Regions from separate parts of the Companilactobacillus bobalius genome, predicted to be linked through region 3. Evidence: predicted binding sites of a transcription regulator. Region 3 holds the regulator's gene; each other region holds the start of a gene.
What was found. The regulator NrdR, encoded in region 3, represses ribonucleotide reductase genes. The targets are predictions, from matches to a motif close to ACACNATATATNGTGT.

Region 1 (4,609 bases), on a different contig from region 3:
TTTTCGTCGGTATTAATAACCTTATCCATCATCGGGGAATTTTAACTAATTTTCCCTGGGAAGTCTTGTTGATCTTCCTCTTAGCCTTGATTCAAGTTCTAACTGATTTGAGTAGGCGGGCTGTTTATGGAATAGATATCGTAGTTTATTTCGTTTTCATGTTAATAACCGGTGGATATTACAATTGGACATCACTGATCGTTTTTGCATTAATGGCTGTTTTTATGTCAGCCATTACGTACTTTGTTGGGACTCAGTTTAGATATGGCGAAGTTCTTAAAAAATGATTTTATTATTTGTTAAATAAGAAGAGTATTGAAATATCAGAAGAATAAAGACTATAACAAAATCAAAATTTGGTTTTGTTATTTTTTTGTTTTTTAATTGCGATAATTTGATTGAGAAACTATAATGTAATCGATTTCAATATATTGAATTTTAATTTCATAAAGAGGAATAGAAATGGATGAAGATACTTCCAAAGTTGTTTCAGTTGAGATGTTACCAGATTTTTCTTTGATGATTGAATATAGTGATGGAACCAAAGAACATGCTAAGAGCATTTTTAGTGATGATTCAATTGGGTCAGAGGATGCCTCTGAAGATAAGTAGTGTAGAATTTGAATTTTTTTGAATCCCCTCTAATTTCACAACGTGTAATTTGGCGTGATAGAATTAAAGAATATTGGATACTTTGAAATTTTCAATATAGTAAGGACGGGGATTTCTATTCTTAAAATTCAAAATGGCATTAGTAAGTTTATTTTAGGTGTTTTAGCAATTTTTACGACGTTAGTTCTTTTCAAGATGTCGATGTTTTATTATGAAAATTATGCTACGGTAAATCGTGCTTTTAATTGGGGCAGTTTATTGTTGGCATTAGTATTTGTTGGGGTAGTCGGTTATTTCCTAGTTAAAATTAGTGACCAAAATAAAAAACTTAATTGGGCGATTCTTCTAGTAATGTTGCTTGTTTTCATGGTAGTAGCGACTACCTGGGTTTTAGTTGTGCCAAAGACTCAATTGAGTGATTTTGGTAACTTTTGGACACGCGTACCTGGTCTTCAGCATGGGGCCAAACTTTATGAAACTGACAATGACTATTTTTCACGTTTTGCTTATCAATCGGGATACATGGTTTATGTATTAGGCGTTGTAAAAATCTTTGGTTATCATATTTTTGCAATTCAATTTTTAAATGTAATCTACCAAGCTTTAATTTTACTTTTCACGTATTTATTAACTGTGAAAATCTTTGAAAATATTAAAGTGGCACGTTTAGCAGTGTTGCTCTTAATGATAGATTTAGATTGGTTTGCCTTGAATAGTCAAGCCAGCAATCAATATTTAGGCTCACTATGTTACTTATTAACATTTTATTTGATCATGCAAGATAAACTCTGGGCTTACATTTTATCAGGAGTTGCTTTGACCATCGGTTGTTTGATCAGACCGATTGGACCAGTAGTTGTGGCTGGCATCGTGGTTTTTGCAATACTGTATACAATGTTTGAAAATGGTAAATTCAATTACCAAAAGCCTCTGAAAATTTTGTTATCACTAGTGATTTATTTAGCACTGTTTTCTTTGGCAGGTTGGGGAATTAGGGCTTCTGGACTCAATGCTTATGGATTGTCTAACTATGATCCTGAATGGAAATTTGTTACCGGATTGAACTATCAATCTAATGGCACTTATTCGCCTGATATGGATCGTTTAATTGATGCAAGCAAGCCACGTAAGGTTATGAGCAAGAAAGAAAAAGCGGCATTGCATCAAGAAATAAATTATTTAAACAAAAATAATAAATGGTTGAGTTTGTTTATCAACAAGGTCGGTGGATTGTGGTCACAACGTACTATGGCTACTAATTTTACTGGCTATAGTCAGAATCATTCAGCTAAGACGGTTGAGCGAGTCGACTATTTGGCATACATCGGTTCGATTATTTTAATAATCTTTTCATGGATAGGTTCGTTTAGCCTGTTTAAAACAAAGTTCGGCAATAATTTATATTTATTGTTGTTACCAATGTTGGCATTTGCGGCCGCACAATTGTTGATTGAAGTTCAGGGAAGATATCGAATCGAATTTTTACCGGTTGTCGCAATTTTAGCTGGCTTGGGATTGTATCAATTTTTTATCAAAAAAGATGTTTAAATTTTAAGAAACTATCTGGTCAAATAGCTAGATAGTTTTTTTGTAAAAAAATTTATGGTCTCAATCGCTAATCTGACGGTTGATTGGTCAAGTCAAGGAAAAAATTTGAGTCGAGCCACTTGAAATTTAGGACTGACTTTAAATTAAAAAAATCATTGCTAAGCAAACTTGAGAGATATTAGAATAGTAATTGCGACTTTGAATTTTTAATTATAAATTAAAATCCAAATTGGATATTTTTAATTTTTAAATTGCCTAAATATCAATACGCAAAACCATTTCTAAAATGTCAATAGAAATAGTTGAACACTATATATTGTTATTGAAAAGAATTAAAGGTACTATATATTGTGTTATTTCAAATGTGTGGAGTGAATATTAATGAATACAATTAATAAAATTATTTTATCAGACGACTTTATTGACGAAGTCAAAAAAACAATTAAACCCCACTGGGGCGAGTTAGGCTGGGTTACGTATAAACGTACTTATGCTCGTTGGATTCCAGAACTTGGACGTACTGAAAATTGGTCAGAAACAGTTAAACGTGTTATTGAAGGTAACATCAACCTTGATCCACGTTTGAAGGATGATTCATTAACTGATGAACAATATGCCAGCTTGGTTAATGAAGCTCAAAATCTTTATAAATTGGTTTACGGTTTAGCCGCAACACCATCAGGTAGAAATCTTTGGATTTCTGGAACTGAGTATCAACATCGTAATGGTGATGCTTTAAACAATTGTTGGTTTGTTGCCATCAGACCACAAAAGTATGGTGATAGTCATATCGTGCCTTCTTACTTGAAGCAAGATCAATTGGCTGTTTCAATGCCATTCTCATTCATGTTTGATCAATTAATGAAGGGTGGCGGTGTTGGTTTCTCTGTTGTACCAAGTAATATGAAATTAATGCCGGTTGTTGATAACAAAGTTGATTTAACTGTTCTTATTGGCAAAGAGAGCGCCTCATACGATGATTCAATCGCAGCCGGTGCTGTTGACCGTGATGAATGGTTAAAGAGCCATGAACTTGAAAATACACGTCATTATGAACTTCCTGATACTCGTGAAGGTTGGGTAGTTGGAAATGCAAATATGATTGATGCTCACTTTAACGATACTAACGATGGTTTGAAAGATGTTGTTTTAGATATTACTAAGATTCGTGCTAAAGGTGAAAAGATCAAAGGATTTGGTGGAACAGCTTCAGGTCCCGTTCCTTTAATTGAAATGTTCTTTGATATCAACGAAGTTTTGAACAATGCTGCTGGTAGAAAGTTAACATCCGTTGACTGTACCGATATGGGGAACTTGATTGGTAAAACGGTTGTTGCCGGTAATGTTCGTCGTTCAGCTGAATTAGCTTTAGGTGGTGCTACTGATGATGATTTCATTACTATGAAGCAAGATCAAAAGAAACTTTATCATCACCGTTGGGCTTCAAATAACAGTGTTGCTGTTGATTCGAAGTTCAATAAGTATGCTCCAATTGCCGATTCCATCACACATAATGGTGAACCAGGAATCGTTAACTTAGAATTATCACGAAATTATGGCCGTGCCATTGATGGATATCAACCAGGTATCGATGATGGTGTTGAAGGGACTAATCCTTGTGGTGAAATTTCCTTAAGTAACGGTGAACCATGTAATTTATTTGAAGTCTTTCCATTGATTGCTCAGGAACAAGGTTGGTCATTGGAAGAGGCCTTTGAATTAGCAGCTAGATATACTAAGCGTGTTACATTTAGTAATTACGACTGGGAAGTTTCAAGAGCTGTTATTCAAAAGAATCGTCGTATCGGAGTTTCAATGTCTGGTATTCAAGACTGGATTTTGACAACTTTCGGTAATCGTGTTGTGACTGGTTTTGAATCTGCCACGGATCCTGAAACAGGAGATACTATTCAAAAGCCAATTTACGATCAACGCGTTTCTAAGAAATTTGATGATTTATATCATTCAGTTGTTGCAGCTGATAAGGAGTACTCAAAGGAATTAGGATGTAAAGCTTCAGTTAAACACACAACAGTTAAGCCATCAGGTACTGTTGCCAAATTAGCTGGTGTATCCGAAGGTATGCATTTCCACTATGCAGGTTACTTAATTCAAAGAATCAGATTCCAAGATAGTGATCCATTACTACCAGCCCTAAAGGCTTGTGGATACAAGATTGAACCTGATGTCTATACAAAGCATACAATGTGTGTTGAATTCCCAGTTAAAGCCGCCAATGCCGACGACCCTAACTTTGCTTCAGCCGGTTCAGTTTCAATCGCTGAACAATTTGCAACACAGGCCTTTCTACAAACATATTGGTCTGATAATGCTGTTAGTTGTACAATCACATTCCAACCTAACGAAGCAGATGAAATTGCACCATTGATGTATCAATACAGACACGTAACGAAATCAACTTCACTATTACCTTATAGTGGTGCCGATT
Region 2 (4,609 bases), on a different contig from region 3:
AGTGATGCTAATTAGAAGAACGAATCCTAGAAGACTTGCTAGCAAACCAGATTCAGCACCAGTTTGAGGAAGTTTGTCAGTATTGGATTCTGAAGTAGAACTATTGCCATTATTTGAAGTGTCAGGGTTCAATGGGTTAGTGATAAGTCCACCTTCATTATTGTTATTGTCTGTAGCGGGATGTTCAGGATCAACGATTAAACCACTATCGTTGTCATCTTTATCACCGTTACCATTTTCATCGGGTTTAGAAGTATTGCCTTCATTACCATTATTGTCGCCGGGTTCTTGAGTATTACCTTCATTACCATTATTGTTATCACCAGGTTCAGTTGTGACGGTCTTAGGGTCTGATGTTTCTAATGTACCAACACCGGTCTCATTGGAGTTCTCAGTGATAGTAAATGGAATCTTATCAGGATTTAAATCATAACCTTCAGGAGCTTTAGTTTCTAGGAAGTAATACTTGCCAGGTTTAAGATTGTCAATTTTGATAACACCTAGCTCATTTGTTACGGCAGTTTCTAGAGCAATACCATCATCACCATAAAGAGTATATTCAGCACCAGGGACGCCAACTGTTAAATCATCACGATCAAATTTTTGAAGAACTGCACTATAGCCATTTTCACCAGTAATTTCTTTTTCGTTTTCAACGGAAATCATTTTTGGTGTTAGATTATCAGCACTAATATCGAATTCAATATCTTCGCCTTTGAGATAACCTTCGGGAGCTTTAGTTTCAACTAATTTATAATGTCCAACTGGTAGGTTGTAGAAATGGCCAAGACCTAAACGGTCGGTAGTGATTGTTCCAACAACTTCACCTTTATCATTAACAATGTTGAATTCGGCACCGGCTAATTTGTAGCCAGTTTCAGCATCAATTTTCTTAATAACAATTGAACCTAATTCTTCTTTTTCAGGTTCGTCAACACCAGTTACTTGAACAGGTGCTGTAGTTTGTCCCGTTATGGTAAATGGAATTTCGTTTTCATTCAATTGATAACCAGCAGGGGCTGTGACTTCTTTGAAGTAATAGTCGCCGGCACCAAGATTATTTAGCTTGATTTGACCATTTTCATCAGTAGTCAAATTAGTTTGAACAGGAGTATCTGAACCAACTTTGTAAAGATCATAAACGGCGCCTGCTAATGGAGTAGTGTTGTCTTGTTCATTGAATTTAGTCAATGTAGCACTACCGAGTTTGTTACCACTACCATTACCGGAATTAGTTCCACCAGAAACTTTTCCAGAAGCTGTTTCATTGATTTCCTGTGACTCATTACCGTTACCAGTAACTTTTCCTGTCATTGTAGCGTCGTTTCTAAAGACTGTTCCATCAGTTACTTTGCTTGGATCTGTAACTTTAGTTTGGAAGGTTATAGCGTACATTTGTTTTCCAGAATTTGGAATGGTTAAATCAAATCCATTTCCAGACTCATTTAGAGTGTAATTGCTTGAAGGAACGGTATCTCCGCGTTTATAGGTACCAGTTTCCTTATCCTTCCAGGTAGCCTCTTGAACGACAACAGAGCCAGATACATATTCTAAATTAGGATCAGTAATAGTATCAAAGACGCTCATTGTACCGAAGTTTAATTCATTACGGTTGGCAAGGATAGTCCAAGTAACGATTTCGTTACCCTCGGCATCAGTACCAAAGACACCCTTTTTCGAGATGTTTTTGTCACTGGCTTTGGTTTGAAGAATGCTTTGTTGAGTATTCTTATCCTTAATAGGGAAATAAACATCATTTGAACCAACTTCAGCTTTATTACGATCTACGGTAACTCCTGTGTTGATAGAAAGCGTCCCTTTGACACTTTCAAGTTCCTCAACATTTTCGTTGAAGGTAACAACAATTTGATTACTACTATTCAAAATAGCTGTACCAATGACTTCACCATTGTCACCAACAACATTGAATGGAGTATCGTTTGGTGTAACGGCTAAGGGACTTGGCACGTCGATAGTCAAAGTATCGCCATTTTCAAGTTTGTAACCAGTCGTATCGTACTCGTATGTGATTGGTACGGTACTGCTCATGCTGTAAATCTTGTCTTGTTTATTAATAGAACCGCTTGTAATCATATCAGAACTAGTATAGTTTTTAGCAGCTTTAACATTATTAGTGTTAAAGGTAAGAATTAAAATTATAACGGCTAATCCAGTTATGAGAGCGGTAAAAATATTTCGTAATTTCTTCCCCATACTTTTTCCCCTTTCTTAATCAGTACAGTCCAATTATAGAATGATTAAGCTGAATACGATAGGGCTTAATGATAAATATTATTTTATTATTTAAAAACGTTATTAATAAAGAAACGAGTGCTTGTGATAAATACCACATATGGTGAAATTTCAAAAATATATACAATATATAGAATTGAAGTGGTATCATAGTGAATGTTGTTTTTTTGCAAATTAACAAATCAAATAAAGAATTAAAAAGCTACGGAGGAGAATAATGATGATCGTATTGAGCGGCGCAATTGGAGCCGGAAAGAGTTCATTGGCGACTATTTTATCAGAACACTTAGGAACTGAGGCTTTCTATGAACAAGTTGATAATAATCCGGTTTTGCCATTATTTTATAAAGACCCTAAGAAATATGCATTTTTACTACAAATTTACTTTTTGAATAAACGTTTTGATTCAATTAAGAAAGCAATGGTACAAGATAATAATGTTTTGGACCGTTCAATTTACGAAGATTCACTATTCTTTCATATGAATGCTGACATGGGTAGAGCTACTCCTCAAGAAGTAAAAGTTTACGATGAACTTCTAGACAACATGATGCAAGAACTACCATACGCTGCCGCTAAAAAGGCACCTGATTTATTGGTACACTTGGATATTTCATATGACACAATGATTCACCGTATCGAAAAACGTGGTCGTTCATATGAACAACCAGAACAAGATCCAACTTTGCCAGAATATTATCATCAACTACTTAGCCGTTATGATGGTTGGTATGACGATTATGATTACAGTCCTAAGATGAAAATCGATGGTGACAAGTATGATTTCGTTGAGAACCCTGAAGATCGTCAAAAGGTTCTTGATTTAATTGATGAACAATTACGTAAACGTGGAACATTAGACTAAATTATTAAGACAAAGCCAATAAGTGGTTTTGTCTTTTTTATTAGCTTGATACCGGGTTGAAAATAAGATAACCTATTAGGAGCAGTTTACACTGATGAACCTGCGGAATTAATTAAAACAGTGGAGGGTTTTATTTTGAGTAATTTAAAAGTAAGAGATATCACACAATTGGCTTTGGTAGCAGCGCTTTATGTAGCAGTGACAATCGCACCTGTTATTTCAGCGTTTTCCTACGGTCAAATCCAATTTCGAGTTTCAGAGATTCTGATGTTATTGCCATTTTTTAATCATAAATATAGTTGGTCTCTGATTATTGGATGCTTTATCTCAAATATCTTTAGTGCATCATTAGGGGCATACGATTTGATTTTAGGAACGTTAGCAACAGCAATTGCTTGCTACTTGATTACAAGGGTTCCTGCTAAGACAAAATTCTTATGGCTAGTACCTGTAATTTGTGCCGTTGTAAATGGATTAATTGTTGGGGCAGAATTGCATTTTGTCTTGAAATTACCATTTGCCTTGAACTTTGTTACGGTTGGACTAGGTGAGTTAGTTGTTGTAGCTATCGGTGCGGTGATTTTCTATTTCTTAATGCAAAATAAGAGTTTTAGTAAATTAATAAAGTAAGGCAGAGATGAGGGAAGTTCTTCCCTCATTTTTTTGTTATAATCTACTTTATAGAGTTTGCAAGGAGATGTGATCTTATGAACATCGGAATTTTTACTGATACATACTTTCCACAAGTTAGTGGGGTAGCAACATCAATTCAAACATTGAAGAATGATCTGGAGAGAAAAGGTCATTCTGTTTATATTTTTACGACAACAGATCCTAATGTACCTAAGAATACAATTGAACCTAATATCTTTCGTTTGGCTAGTGTGCCTTTTATCTCGTTTACGGATAGAAGAATCGCCATTCGTGGGATGTTTCATGCGGTTGAATTGGCTAAAGAATTAAAACTTGATATCGTTCATACACAGACAGAATTTTCTTTGGGAATGATAGGAAAGTTTGTCGCTAAACAATTAAAGATTCCATTTGTTCATACATATCACACAATGTATGAGGATTATTTGCATTATGTCTTAAATGGTCATTTGTTGAAGCCATATCACGTTAAGCAAATGACAAAGCTATTTTTGAAGAATGCTTCAGGGGTTGTTGCTCCAAGTAAACAAGTAAGAGAGACTTTGGATCGTTATGGCATCAAGGCACCAATCTCAATTGTTCCGACAGGTGTTGATTTGTCAGAGTATACGAAACCAGTTAATGCATCGATCATACGAGAAAAATTGGGCATAGCAGAAGATACGCCGGTTATTTTGATGCTTAGTCGTATTGCTTTAGAGAAAAAAATTGACCATATGCTCAGATCCATGCCAGAATTATTAAAGTATAATCCTAAAATTATGTTGGTAATTGTTGGTGACGGTCCCGATATGGAAGAATTAGTTCAAATGAGTAGGGATCTAAATATTACCGATA
Region 3 (4,609 bases):
TCACAATTACTTCTCGAGATAAATATTTAACTCGTTCCATAATACGCTTAGCCTTAACAGGTTCTTCTTCTCCACGTTGGTTTACAGCTAGATGTTGTTCTAATTCTTTCATCGAAAAATTAGATGAAAAGAACGTTGGTAAATTCTCTTGCATTCGATATTGTAAAATAACACCTAATACTTCATCACGAATCCAACTAGACATCGTATCAGCTCCAATATCATCCAACATCAGAATATCGGCACCTTTAATTTTATTAACTTTTGCCAACACATTATTTTGACCAATAGAATCCTTCATTTCAACTGCAAAGGTTGGAAAATGCATTAAGGTCGTATGAACATCATGTTTAAAGAGTTCATTAGCAATGGCTCCTAAAAGATATGTTTTACCTACTCCAAAATCACCGGCCAAATATAGGCCAGGTGTAAAACTATCTTGATGTAAATAATTATCAATGAAATCCAAGGCTTTGGCTAGAGCATCTTGTCTACCTTCGCCATCGTAATCATCCAACTTGGCACGACGAATATCTGGAGCCATATCCATTAAAACAAACCCTGATTCGTACTGACTTCGCTTCTCTCGGTTTTGAGTACGCTCATTAGGATAATAGGCCACTTCAATATTATGATTGTTAACAATCAATTTAGGATAATATCCACGTGTCAATTCACTCGTATGTCGCTTGTTATTATAAAATTCATAAATGCTAGCTGCACTAGTAGAGATTGCATTAGGATTGATTCTATCGCTATTCTCCTTCAAAAATCTCTGCACATCGGGATCGTTCAAAGCACTATTAAGAAGACGGCGATAGTCCTCCGTCAAATTCTTTGAATTCAAATATTCTGCTAATCTACTACCTAAATTTTCCATACTTAATTATCCTTATTTCTTAATCTCTTCAAACGATTCTGAAGATCATCCTGTTCATTTTTTTGATTCTTTTGTGCAGGAACCTTAGCCTTCACTTTGCTCCAGTCAGTTGCTTGTTCAACTTTACGATTCTTATTGTTATAACGACGTTTAGGATTACGACTCTTAGTTTGAAAATCATTAATTCGTTTCAGAGCCTGTTCCGGCGTCTTGACATCATTTTGCTGCCAATCATTAGCCATAGTTTCCATTAATGGCAAAGTCAAAGTAGGTGAAGTTTGCAAAATATAGTACACCATAATATTTAATACAGCTGGAGACAAGTAGGTTTTTGTCGCCATATTTCTCAATGCATTGGTTTCCACTGTACCAGTAAAGCCACCACTTTTTTGCTTTTGAGCAGCCAAAAAATCAGCCGGACGCAGTGAACGAGCCTGTTTCAACAACAATTGATCAGCCCGATTTAATTGCCCATCAGTCTGCTCAGTTGGTTCAGATTCCGTGTTAGCTTGCTGCTTAACTGAGATATTAGCGTTCTTTTCAAAACGGTCTTGTACCGCCTTTTTCAGACGTGCAGGATCAATTTTATTATTGACAATATCACAAGTCTTACCAATCAAATCAATCAACGTAATCTCGTCTAAACCATAAAACGCATGAAGATTTAAAATCAATTCCTGATTCTCTAACAAATTATCAGGATGAATTCTAAATAATTGTTGGATACGATCCGAAATTAACTCCCAATCTAATTGGGGAATCTCTTCTTCATTCAACGACGGCTTTTTATTATCTGTATTATTTACTTTAAAACTATCTTGAGTATTCTTTACTTCTGTTGGCGTATTGATCAAATCACTATTGCTTAACTGGAAGACTTCCAAAAAATCTTTCGTTATCTCATGTGAATTTTGCAAGATCAAATCTGAATGCGCATATTTATCGGCCAATAAATGATATTTACTCTCACCAACTTGCTCATAAAGAAAAATACTCATCAAGTCATCTTTAAAAAACTCATCTGGTGATAAGGGTTCAAAAAGTTGATAGATATAATAAGGTCCTAAACTATCTTTCTTTTGATAGGTCCTAATTAAGCCTAGAGCCTCCGTCTTGATTCGTGCTTCATAAAATCGTTTCAAATCAATACCAAGTAAACTCATCAATTCAGCATGGCTTTTTCTTTGTGTGACGACCTCTTTATTAGGTAATTTTTCCCACAGCAGCAAGTACAAACTGAAAGCCTCAGTACCTAAAATGGGCAAGTATAAGTCAGTCAAAACATGACGATCATCATCATTCAAATGACCACTTGGCAAACACCAATAACCTACTAAAGGTGTAAATTTATCTGATTCAAAATTACTCACGGACACTAATACTCCCCTTACTTCTTATCAATTTTTTTACCGTTAGACATCATTTCTTGGACTTCTTCCATGAATCCATTCATATCTTTAAATTCACGATAAACACTGGCAAAACGAATATAAGTTACGTCATCTACTTTGGATAGAATTCTCATAACATGTTCACCAATTAATTGTGAGCGAACTTCACTTTCACCAGTTGATCTAATTTCGTTTTCTACTTTATCGACGATACTATTCATTTGATCCATTGTTACAGGACGTTTTTCAGCAGCACGAACTAATCCACGTAATAACTTTTCACGGCTGAATTCCTCTCTGTTGCCATTCTTTTTGATAACCAACAATGGCGATTTTTCCAATCTTTCAAACGTTGTGAATCGCGTTCCACAGTATTCACATTCACGTCTTCTTCTAATGGCGCGTCCTTCATCACTGGGACGACTGTCAATAACTTTTGATGAATCATGATGACAATGCGGACAAATCAAAATTCCAGCCTCTTTTCCAAATTAAAGTTGTGGTATTAACCGACTAAACTCATCCTGAAGATGTGCTAAATCTTCCGAATTATCAATCACAAAGTCAGCACGCTCTTTTTTCTCGTACATCGACATCTGTGAATTGATCTGTTCCAAAGCAACTTCTTTACTTAAAGCATTACGTCTCATCAATCGATGCAATTGGATTTGTGGTTCGACATAGACACTGATCACACCATCAAAGTAATTCTGATAATTGCCTTCAAACAGTAATGGTATTTCAAAAATAGAGATTGTTTTATCTGTTGATCTTTTAACTTCAGCAACCGTTTGTAAAATTTCTTTTTTTATCAAAGGTCTCGTTATTTTATCCAATTTATCTAATTCATCCCTATCGCCAAAAACAATAGAACTCAACTTTCGACGATTAAGATTACCATCCGGCAATAAAATTTGTTCACCGAATTGTTGGGTAATTTGCTTTAAGCCTACAGTTCCGACCTTAACCACATCTCGAGCAACATAATCGGCATCGTATACAATGAATTTATTATGTCTAAATAAATTTAAAACGGTTGATTTACCGGAGGCAATTCCTCCAGTCAAACCATAAATCTTACTCATTTTACTACCTGGCACTTTGGGCAAAAATGCGTACCGCGACCTCCGACCTTAATCTTTTTTATCTCGGTTCCGCATCTTGGACAAGGCGTTCCTTCTTTTCCATAAACTTTTAAATTATTTTGCATAGTACCCTTGTGACCTGTAGCATCCACATAGGTTCTAATTGATGAACCACCAGCAGCAATTCCTTTATCCATCTCTTGGTTAGAGGCTTCAATAATTTTTTGAATATCTTCATCACTAAGATGATTGGATGGTGTCTCAGGGTGTAATTTAACTTTCCAAAGAACCTCATCAACATAGATATTACCTAGACCACTCATAACACTTTGATCCAACAAAACGGTCTTAATGTCTTTGTGATGACGCATAATTCTTGGCTTTAAATTTTGAAAAGTGAATTCAGCCGACAGCGGCTCTGGTCCCAATTTTTTTAGTGATTTATTGTCTGATAAATCATCAGTATTCCACAACTGCATTCGACCAAATTTACGAACATCATTATAAATCATCTTTTGCCCATTATCCAAAGTAAAGATAGCATGTGAATGCTTATCAATTGCACTTGGATCAGCAGAAATCCGATACTTACCTTCCATTCTCAAATGACTAATAATTGTATAACCATTATTCAAATGAATCAATAGAAATTTTGCTCGACGACCGATATCACTGATAGTTGCCCCTGTAACAAATTCAACAAATTGATCCACATCACCAGTAATCAAATCAGGATAACGAATTTCAACATGAGTTATCTTTCTACCCTTTACTTGAGCAATCAAACTACGTCTAACTGTCTCTACTTCTGGCATTTCTGGCATTTTATCACCTACTATTATTTAGCTTCGTACCAAGTTTTTCCATGAGCTGTTTCAACTTTCAAAGGTACATCAAGTTTAACCGCTGAATCCATAACACTCGGAACTAGTTTTTCTAAGGTTGCAATTTCTGAAGCTGGGGCTTCAAAAATCATTTCATCATGTACTTGTAAAAGCAAATTAGCTTGTAAATTTTCTTTCTTTAACATCTTTTGCATATTTATCATGGCAACTTTGATAATATCAGCGGCACTACCTTGAATTGGTGTATTCATAGCTGTTCGTTGAGCAAAGTTTCTAACGTTGAAGTTCTTTGAATGAATATCTGGAAGATAACGACGACGATGCATAATTGTTTCAACATAGCCATTTTCACGGGCATATTTAACAATATCATCCATATATTTCTTAACCCCTGGATACTGTTCAAAG

Region 1: a site for NrdR is predicted at 2,499-2,514, ahead of nrdJ (ribonucleoside-triphosphate reductase, adenosylcobalamin-dependent). Genes of this name have one in related genera too.
Region 2: a site for NrdR is predicted at 2,375-2,390, ahead of LKACC16343_RS06630 (deoxynucleoside kinase). Genes of this name have one in related genera too.

The regions. Positions count from the first base shown of each region.
Region 1 covers NZ_MYFM01000003.1:229,006-233,614, forward strand. The annotation lists gene LKACC16343_RS06160 (hypothetical protein) at 1-287, shown strand, start outside; gene LKACC16343_RS14310 (hypothetical protein) at 463-612, shown strand; gene LKACC16343_RS06165 (ArnT family glycosyltransferase) at 667-2,160, shown strand; gene nrdJ (ribonucleoside-triphosphate reductase, adenosylcobalamin-dependent) at 2,542-4,609, shown strand, end outside.
Region 2 covers NZ_MYFM01000003.1:331,635-336,243, forward strand. The annotation lists gene LKACC16343_RS06625 (LPXTG cell wall anchor domain-containing protein) at 1-2,214, opposite strand, end outside; gene LKACC16343_RS06630 (deoxynucleoside kinase) at 2,474-3,118, shown strand; gene LKACC16343_RS06635 (QueT transporter family protein) at 3,254-3,748, shown strand; gene LKACC16343_RS06640 (glycosyltransferase family 4 protein) at 3,826-4,609, shown strand, end outside.
Region 3 covers NZ_MYFM01000008.1:75,097-79,705, reverse strand. The annotation lists gene dnaI (primosomal protein DnaI) at 1-880, opposite strand, end outside; gene LKACC16343_RS12130 (DnaD domain protein) at 883-2,250, opposite strand; gene nrdR (transcriptional regulator NrdR) at 2,268-2,741, opposite strand; gene coaE (dephospho-CoA kinase) at 2,763-3,356, opposite strand; gene mutM (DNA-formamidopyrimidine glycosylase) at 3,353-4,180, opposite strand; gene polA (DNA polymerase I) at 4,195-4,609, opposite strand, start outside.